DNA from 3 places in the Rahnella sp. AN3-3W3 genome. Region 1 is predicted to be linked to each of the others. Evidence: predicted binding sites of a transcription regulator. Region 1 holds the regulator's gene; each other region holds the start of a gene.
What was found. The regulator LexA, encoded in region 1, represses DNA repair genes until DNA is damaged. The targets are predictions, from matches to a motif close to TNCTGTATGTACATACAGNA.
Positions count from the first base shown of each region.

Region 1 (3,284 bases):
GACGGCACGCGGCATGCCACACGTTCAGCAGCTTTTCGCGATTGCGCGCACCGAATGCCTCACCGGAATGGGCTTCGATGGCATACGCAAAGCCGTCGAGTGCAAATGCGGTAAAGGTCAGCAGGTTCATCAGAACAGCGTTGACCGCCACAATATGGCTGCCCAGCCGCGCACCCAGTATGGTCAGTGAGGCAAAGCATAGCTGCAACAGCAATGAGCGCAGCATGATGTCGCGGTTAAGTCCGAGAAGACGGCGCAAATTACCGCGCCACGCACTGGTGATTTCTGAACCGGTGATACCGCGTCGTTTCATGACACGCCAGACAAAATACAGCCCGATGAACAACGTGAAATACTCTGCACTGGCAGTTGCCATCGCCGCACCACGTACGTTCAGCCCCAGCCCCATTACCAGCCAGATATCCAGGATAATATTCAGCAGATTTCCCGCGATCAGCAAAATCACCGGCCCGCGAATATACTGGATGCCCAGCAACCAGCCGAGGATCACCAGATTCGCCAGAGAAGCAGGCGCACTGTACCAGCGGATTTCGATAAACAGCCTCGCCTGTTCCAGCACCGACTGACTGCCACCCACGACATGAAACGCCAGCTCCATCAGCGGATGGCGAAATAACAGGATGATGACACCGGCCAGCACCGCCAGCAAAAAGGGCTGCACAAAAGCACGAGCCAGCAACTGATTGTCTTTTGCGCCCAGCGCCTGTGCGGTCATGCCGGTGGTGCTCATGCGCAGAAACAGCAGCATCATGAAGAGGAAAGTCGTGACCATCGAACCAACCGCCACACCACCGAGATAATCGGCACTGTCGAGATGACCGATCACTGCGGTATCGACCAGACCAAGAAGAGGCACCGTGATATTGGAAAAAATCATCGGTAACGCCAGGGTCCAGAGTGCTTTATCCGCGGGGCTTAGAAAGGTATTTTTGAATGATTGTCGCAGGGAATGATGTTGCATAGAGAATCTCATGCCGGAGGTTCAGGTTATGCCTAAAATGACATCGCCCCGAAAGGGGCGATGATGAGAGAAACGCATTTCTCTTTGAATTCACATGGATGCCAGAGGCGGCCGCCATCCATATTCAATGTTTTTTAGTCTTCTCTATCTGACACAGCAATTTCTGACTCAGCAATTTCTGAGCGAGTAATTCGAGTTGCAGGAAGGCGGCAAGTAAGAGAATCCCGATGAGCTGACATGAGTCAGTGATTCGGGTAAACGCACGCAGCCAACGCGTCTGCAGCTCGAAGTACGAAGGTCAGATCCAGTTGCCGTTACGGATGACGCCTACGGCTAGCCCTTCAATGCTGAAATTCTGTTCGCGTAAATCCACCACGATCGGCTGGAATTCGCTGTTCTCAGGCAATAACTGCACCACGCTGCCCTGCTTTTTCAGGCGTTTCACGGTGACTTCATCATCGATACGCGCCACGACAACCTGGCCGTTACGCACGTCCTGCGTTTTATGCACGGCCAGCAAATCGCCGTCGAGGATACCGATATCACGCATCGACATCCCGCTGACGCGCAGCAGGAAATCGGCGCTCGGCTTGAACATCGCCGGATCAACCTGATAATGCCCTTCGATATGTTGCTGTGCCAGCAGCGGCTCACCGGCGGCAACGCGGCCGATCAGCGGTAAACCTTCTTCTTCTTCCATCAGCAGACGGATACCACGAGATGCACCGGAGACAATCTCGATAACGCCTTTACGTGCCAGCGCTTTCAGGTGTTCTTCCGCCGCATTGGGAGAACGGAAACCCAGACGCGATGCAATCTCTGCGCGAGTCGGTGGCATACCGGTGGTGGAGATATGATCGCGAATAAGGTCGTAGACCTCTTGTTGTCTGGTCGTTAAAGCTTTCATTCCGCCCCCTGGTTGTTTATACAGTCTTGCTGTGAGTATATACAGCTAAACGGTCAATGAAAACCTAAGATTGAATAAAAACAGGGCATAACGGTGATTCCTGGAATACAGATTCCAGATCAGAACCATCGCGGCCAAAAGATACTGACCCAGACAAAAATCGCCAATATGATGGTCAGAAGTACGGCAGCAGAACCGATATCTTTTGCCCGCCCTGAGAGCACGTGAAACTCAGGGCCGATACGGTCAATCGCGCATTCCACCGCACTGTTGAGCAACTCGGTGACGCAGACCAGCATCACGGAGCTTACAAGCAAAATGCGTTCAACCGTGCTGACATCGAGCCAGAAAGATAACAAAATTAACGGGATAGCCACGCTGGCTTCCTGGCGAAAAGCCGCTTCGTTCTGCCATGCGGCTTTCAATCCTTTCCAGGAATATCCGGCCGCTTTATAAATTCGGGTAAATCCAGTGACTTGGTTCGCCATTTCGGGTACTGATCCTTGAAGGGTTGTCCTTAAAAGTGTGCCGTATTTTAGCTTTTATATGACCACAGATCTCCACGGATCTTTCTGGTATCCTTGCGGCGAAATGGCTAACAAGAGGCTTCACGTTTTTATGTCAGGTTGGCGTAGACTTTATTACACATTATTGAATTTACCACTCTCATTGCTGGTAAAGAGCAAGGTCATACCTTCAGATCCGGTTACCGAGTTGCATTTGGACCCGACGCGCCCGATTTTGTACGTATTGCCTTACAACTCCAAAGCAGACTTGCTGACGTTGCGTGCGCAATGTCTGGCAGAGAATCTGCCCGATCCCCTTATTCCGCTGGAAATCGACGGAACGCTGCTGCCAAGCCATGTTTTCATTGCTGAAGGCCCGCGCGTGTTCTCGTATTACACGCCGAAGCAGGAATCCGTAAAGCTGTTCCACGACTATCTGGATTTGCACCGCAACAATCCGGATTTAGACATTCAAATGCTGCCGGTTTCCGTGATGTTTGGCCGTGCGCCGGGCCGTGAAGGTCAGGATGATACGCCGCATCTGCGCGTACTGAATGGCATCCAGAAATTCTTTGCCGTCTTGTGGCTCGGACGTGACAGTTTTGTCCGTTTCTCCAATACCGTTTCCCTGCGCTATATGGCGACAGAGCACGGCACCGACAAAACCATCGCTCAGAAACTGGCACGCGTGGCGCGTATGCATTTCTCCCGCCAGCGTCTGGCAGCGGTCGGCCCGCGTCTTCCGGCTCGTCAGGATTTATTCAATAAATTGCTGGCTTCCAAAGCCATCGAAAAAGCGATCGAAGACGAAGCCCGCAGCAAGAAAATTTCCCACGAAAAAGCCCAGCAGAATGCTATCGCGCTGATGGAAGAAATCGCGGCGAACTTC
Region 1 is NZ_JYDG01000006.1:49,736-53,019, forward strand. Features, by position in the region: gene dinF (MATE family efflux transporter DinF) at 1-982, opposite strand, end outside; gene lexA (transcriptional repressor LexA) at 1,281-1,889, opposite strand; gene UC15_RS03135 (diacylglycerol kinase) at 2,009-2,377, opposite strand; gene plsB (glycerol-3-phosphate 1-O-acyltransferase PlsB) at 2,508-3,284, shown strand, end outside.

Region 2 (3,284 bases), on a different contig from region 1:
GCACATTGGCGTGACCGCGTCTTCTGACACCTTCTATCCGGGTCAGGAACGTTATGACACCTTCTCCGGCCGCGTTGTCCGTCGCTTCAAAGAATCGATGAAAGAGTGGCAGGAAATGGGCGTCATGAACTATGAAATGGAATCCGCCACCTTGCTGACCATGTGCGCCAGCCAGGGCCTGCGCGCCGGTATGGTTGCCGGTGTGATCGTGAACCGTACGCAGCAGGAAATCCCTGATGCGGAAACCATGAAGAAGACTGAAAGCCATGCGGTGAAGATTGTTGTAGAAGCGGCTCGCCGACTTATCTGATTTTCCGTCATCCTTCCTGCAACTCGAATGATTTAGGGAAAGGATCGGATTATAAAGAAACTACATCATAGTGATGGGCTGCCTCTGGCGGCCCATTTTTTTGCCCTGTTAAGCAGATCTGTTAAGGTCATGTTAGTAATGCGTCTGGAATAATTGATCAATTCCCGCTCCGTATCTCTGATAAAAAGGAACTGCATTTTTGACTGTTCATGACCTTCTCGATTACACCACCACCTTTATCCGCACGCATCAGGTGTGGGCTGCGCCCATCGTCTTCTTTCTGGCTTTTGGTGAGTCTCTGGCCTTTTTGTCACTGCTCCTTCCTGCAACCTTTATCCTGCTGGGATTGGGCGCGCTGATTGGTGAAACCGGTATTCCTTTCTGGCCCATCTGGGCCGCCGCCGCTGCGGGTGCTTTCTTTGGCGACTGGCTTTCCTATTGGGTCGGCAACCATTTTCAGGACAGAGTGGACAACTTCTGGCCTTTCTCCCGTCATCCGCAAATGCTGGTGCGCGGTCATGCTTTCTTTGACAAGTGGGGCATGCCGGGCGCGTTTATCGGCCGCTTCTTTGGCCCGCTGCGTGCTGTTGTGCCGCTGGTCGCGGGGATTTGCGGTATGCCGCAAAAATATTTCCAGATTGCCAATGTGACGTCGGCGCTTATCTGGGCTTTCGGCATTCTGGCGCCTGGCGCTTTTGGCATTCAGTGGCTGAGCCGCTGGTTTTGAATCCTGCTCCCAGTGGCTGACCGCCGCAAGGGGGCAAGTACAGAGAAATTCCCTTTTGGAAGACGTCTCGCAAAGGCTCAATGCAACAGAAAATAGACTGGACATCCATACAGCCTGACATTACCTTGGCCGCAAGAGACTTCAAGAGGGAAATCGCGTGGATATCAGCATTCTGACTGCCCTGGCGGCGGCGTTAATTGGCTTACTGGTGGGGTGGCTCGTCGCCAGTTTGCGGCAACAGCAACAGCAAACGGAGTACGAAACGCAGCGCCGTTTGCTGGAACAATCGCTGGAGCAGATTAAAGCGGAAAATGATACGCACAAAAGTGAGCGGCTATCGGGCCAGCAGCAACTGCGTGAAGCCGAGCTGGAACTGCGAAAATTGCACAGCCTGCAGGCCGCCAGTCAGGAAAAACTGCAACTGCTGGCGCACTGGCAAAACGAGTGTGAACAGCTGAATCAGGAACTGCGTGCGCAGCGGGAAATTAACAGTGCTCAGGAGGCAGAATTGCGTGAGGTTTCCACCCGTCTGGATGAAACCCGCATGGCGGCTGAGGAGAAGCAGCGTCTGCTGATCAACAGCGAACAGCGTCTCAGCAGTCAGTTTGAGAATCTGGCGAACCGGATTTTCGAACAAAATGGCCGTCGCGCCGACGAACAGAATAAGCAAAGCCTCGACAAATTACTGCTGCCGTTGCGCGAGCAACTCGACGGTTTCCGCCGTCAGGTGCAGGACAGCTTCGGACAGGAAGCCCGTGAACGGCATACGCTGGCCCACGAAATCCGCAATCTGCAACAGCTGAATGTCGAGATGGCACGTGAAGCCGTCAACCTGACCAAAGCACTGAAAGGTGACAACAAAACGCAGGGCAACTGGGGCGAAGTGGTGCTCAGCCGCGTGCTTGAGGCTTCCGGATTACGTGAAGGCTATGAATATCAGACGCAGGTTAGCGTGCAGGTCGACAGCAACAGCCGCATGCAGCCTGACGTGGTGGTGCGGTTACCGCAAAACAAAGACGTGGTGATTGACGCCAAAATGACGCTGGTCGCTTACGAGCGTTATTTCAACAGTGAAGACGACGCTGAGCGCGAAATCGCGCTCAATGAACACATTGCCTCAGTACGCGGGCACATCCGCCTGCTCGGACGCAAAGATTATCAGCAACTTCCAGGCCTGCGCAGCCTCGATTATGTGCTGATGTTTATCCCTGTTGAACCTGCTTTCCTGCTGGCTATTGACCGGGAGCCCGAATTGATCAGCGAAGCGCTCCGTCACAATATTATGCTTGTCAGCCCGACGACTCTGCTGGTGGCGTTACGCACGATCAGTAATCTGTGGCGCTATGAACACCAGAGCCAGAACGCCAAACGTATCGCCGATCGCGCGGCGCGTCTTTACGACAAACTGCGGCTGTTTGTGGATGACATGGAGTCGATGGGGCAGAGCCTCGACAAAGCGCAGGGAAGTTATCGCGCTGCGATGAATAAACTCACGCAAGGCCGTGGTAATCTTATCGGACAGGTTGAGAGTTTCCGCGCTCTGGGTGTTGAAGTTAAACGGCCAATCAGTCCTTCTCTGGCTGAGAGGGCTAAAGCGGAAAATGAACCTGAAGATACCGCATCTCTGCCAGATACCTCTGATGCGGAAGAAGAACAGACACTGAACCCGCGCGAGCTAAACCTGCATCAATAGGCCGCGCTTGCCGGAATGGCCAGCACGGCATTTCAGATTCAACGTGTGAATTATTGCAATATGTTGAATCACCATCGGTGATGGGGCTTTCCTATGGGTTCTGATACACTTCTCCCCAAGAGTTCGACTGAAAAAGCAGGCATATAAAATGGAAAAGCAGACGCAGGAAACCACTCATTTTGGTTTTCGTACAGTAGCCAAAGATGAAAAACAGGAAATGGTGGCAGAAGTCTTCCATTCCGTTGCGGCAAAATATGATTTGATGAATGACCTGATGTCTTTCGGTATTCATCGTATCTGGAAGCGCTTCACGATTGATTGCAGCGGTGTCCGTCAGGGACATCGTGTACTGGATCTGGCTGGTGGTACGGGTGACCTGACCGCTAAATTCTCCCGTCTGGTGGGTGAGAAAGGCGAAGTTGTGCTGGCCGATATCAACGACTCCATGCTGAAAATGGGCCGCGAAAAGCTGCGCAATCTCGGCATTGTCGGTAACGTCAGCTACGTACAGGCGAACGCCGAAGCCCTGCCTTTCCCTGATAATTATTTTGACT
Region 2 is NZ_JYDG01000102.1:13,475-16,758, forward strand. Features, by position in the region: gene udp (uridine phosphorylase) at 1-310, shown strand, start outside; gene UC15_RS21985 (DedA family protein) at 510-1,037, shown strand; gene rmuC (DNA recombination protein RmuC) at 1,195-2,730, shown strand; gene ubiE (bifunctional demethylmenaquinone methyltransferase/2-methoxy-6-polyprenyl-1,4-benzoquinol methylase UbiE) at 2,879-3,284, shown strand, end outside.
Region 2: rmuC (DNA recombination protein RmuC) is a predicted target of LexA. The motif match lies at 1,133-1,152, and genes of this name have one in related genera.

Region 3 (3,284 bases), on a different contig from region 1:
TGTCTTTGTTCTTTTTGGTCTTAGGCTGACCGAGTTGCAGGATGTCGGAGATCTTCTTGTTCAGCCCCATCGGCGTGATGCCGTTTTCGAGGTTATACGCTTCCTGTTTGGCGCGGCGACGTTCGGTTTCTTCAATGGCGCGGGCCATCGAGTTGGTAATTTTATCACCGTAGAGAATCGCTTTACCGTTGAGGTTACGCGCCGCACGGCCAATGGTCTGGATCAGCGAGCGTTCAGAACGCAGGAAGCCTTCTTTGTCCGCATCCAGAATGGCCACCAGCGACACTTCCGGCATATCCAGCCCTTCTCGCAGTAAGTTGATGCCGACCAGCACATCGAATTCACCCAGACGTAAATCGCGGATGATCTCCACACGCTCGACGGTATCGATGTCAGAGTGCAGGTAACGTACTTTCTCGCCGTGTTCTTCAAGATACTCGGTCAGGTCTTCCGCCATACGCTTGGTCAGCGTAGTGACCAGCACACGCTCGTTAACCGCCACACGTTTACGAATTTCAGACAGCAAGTCGTCCACCTGGGTGGTCACCGGACGCACTTCGATGATCGGGTCCAGCAGACCGGTCGGACGCACGACCTGATCGACCACATCATCACCGGATTTCTCCAGTTCGTATTTACCCGGCGTGGCCGAGACATAAATACTTTGCGGCGCCAGCGCTTCGAATTCCTCAAAGCGCATCGGGCGGTTATCCAGCGCGGAAGGCAGACGGAAACCGTATTCAACCAGCGTTTCTTTACGCGAGCGGTCGCCTTTGTACATCCCACCTATTTGCGGGATGGTCACGTGGGATTCATCAACAATCAGCAAACCGTCAGCAGGCAGATAGTCGAACAGCGTCGGAGGTGCCTCGCCCGGCCCGCGCCCTGAAAGGTAACGCGAGTAGTTTTCGATACCGGAGCAATAACCCAGCTCGTTCATCATTTCGAGATCAAACTGCGTGCGCTGGCTGATACGCTGTTCTTCCAGCAGTTTGTTATTGGCCAGCAGCACTTTACGGCGATCCGCCAGTTCGACTTTGATTTCTTCCATCGCCTGCACGATACGTTCGCGTGGGGTCACGTAGTGCGTTTTCGGGTAGATGGTGAAACGCGGCACTTCGTGCTGAACCTGACCGGTCAGCGGATCAAACAGCGACAGACGTTCGACTTCCTGATCGAAAAGTTCGATGCGCAGCGCCAGATCATCAGATTCTGCCGGGAACACATCAATGACTTCGCCGCGCACGCGGAAAGTACTGCGCTGGAAAGCCTGATCGTTACGGGAATATTGCAGCTCCGCCAGACGCCGTAAGATGGCTCGCTGATCGATAATCATCCCTTTGGTCAGATGCAGCATCATTTTCAGATACAAGTCTGGATCACCCAGACCGTAGATGGCAGAAACTGACGCTACCACGATGACATCCCGGCGTTCCAGCAGGGCTTTAGTCGCGGAAAGACGCATTTGCTCAATGTGTTCGTTCACTGAGGCGTCTTTTTCAATAAACGTGTCTGAGCTCGGGACATAGGCCTCGGGCTGATAGTAATCGTAGTAGGAGACAAAATATTCAACCGCGTTCTCCGGAAAGAACTCTTTCATCTCGCCATAAAGCTGCGCCGCGAGCGTTTTGTTCGGGGCAAGCACCATCGTTGGACGGTTCAGGTCAGCAATCACATTCGCCACGGTAAAAGTTTTGCCTGAACCGGTCACCCCGAGCAACGTCTGGTGCGCCAGCCCGTTCTCCAGCCCTTCTTCCAGGCGGCGTATCGCCTCAGGCTGATCGCCTGAAGGTTTAAATTCGGAATGCAGTTTGAACTCTTTACTCATGACGGGCTACCTGACTGAAATGAAAATGCACAAGGCCGTACGGGCTGAACCGGTGAACAGTTCGGGGAAAAATAGTATGAAAGACTTGGCAATTTTTGCCAGTCCAAATTTAACCGCCGTTATAATACTGTATATAAAACCAGCTTCCAATCGATAAAATCAGCACCTCTTTTAACATCTTGCTGCCACTGCACTTTTTTAGGTTATGGCAAATGAGAAATCTCACCATCAGTTGACATTTTTATCCCGATATTTACCGCTATTCACTTTCTGACCACAGCTTGACGAAGATTGACACAACTGTGACGAACGAATTACGCCTGTATTGCTTTTAACTAACTCATTGATATAAAACAACATCATCAAAAAGCTGCGAATACGGGCAAACTGAGCGCAAGCCGCGTCCTGACTCGTCTGTAGCAACTTTTCTTACTCTCATGCACAAGGTTATCCACAGGAATAGTGGATAAGTCTCAGTACACCAGGCGCGGCGGGAGTTGGTAAAAAACCATTTTTTGCTCCGTCAGCGCCTGAGAGCTCTTTTTTAGTTATTTTTTATCTTTTTTATCTCCTTATTTATGCCTATTTCGCCTGGATTTCCGAGCGGATGTTCCTTGCAAAACCCAAAAGTGCATCTGATCAGGATTTTCCAGCTTCTCAACGGCGCAAACCTTGCACCAAAATTAGTGAAACCGGCACTGCCAAAGTGCAGTTTCCTTTTACAACGGCTCACGCCGAATCTCCAAATCCTGACAATACTCATGAATAATCCTAAATCATCCGTACGTGGCCTGTTAACAGCCACGTAACGTCTCTTTTTATCACTGCCTGGTAAAACTTGGCCTGAGAGTTGCAAATTCACTCTTTGAAGAGATTTCGTGAAGGATTCCCCTGTAGAACGCGCATACAGCGGAACATAAATGTCAGAAACATGACAGTGGCCGTCAAAATGCAGTCCGGTGAAAAGCGCCATGAGGGAGGTATGTCTGATGTTAAGTGTAAAATCCGTTAATCAGTACTATGGGCAAAAACATATTCTTTGGGACATCAATCTCGAACTGTATCGCGGGCAATGCACCTGCCTGATCGGGCGAAATGGCGTGGGCAAAACGACGCTGATCAATTGCATCATGGGGCATCTTCCGGTGAAAAGCGGCGCAATTTCCTGGCAATCGCGTGATGAAGAGCCGCAAAGTCTGCTGAATCTGCCAGTGGAAAGCCGCGCACAGATGGGTATCGGTTATGTACCTCAGGGGCGGCAGATTTTTTCGCAGATGAGTGTCGATGAAAACCTGCAAATCGCCATGATGGCGAGCAGGAATAAGACGCGTCGGGTGCCTGAAGAAGTCTATGACCTGTTTCCGGCCTTAAAAGAGATGGGCACGCGTAAGGCAGGAGAGCTTGATGAAAGCCAGCAGCAACAGCTGGCCATTAGCCGGGCGCTAGTTCAGGAGCC
Region 3 is NZ_JYDG01000127.1:955-4,238, reverse strand. Features, by position in the region: gene uvrB (excinuclease ABC subunit UvrB) at 1-1,828, opposite strand, end outside; gene UC15_RS24525 (hypothetical protein) at 2,373-2,801, opposite strand; gene UC15_RS24520 (ABC transporter ATP-binding protein) at 2,818-3,284, shown strand, end outside.
Region 3: uvrB (excinuclease ABC subunit UvrB) is a predicted target of LexA. The motif match lies at 1,954-1,973, and genes of this name have one in related genera.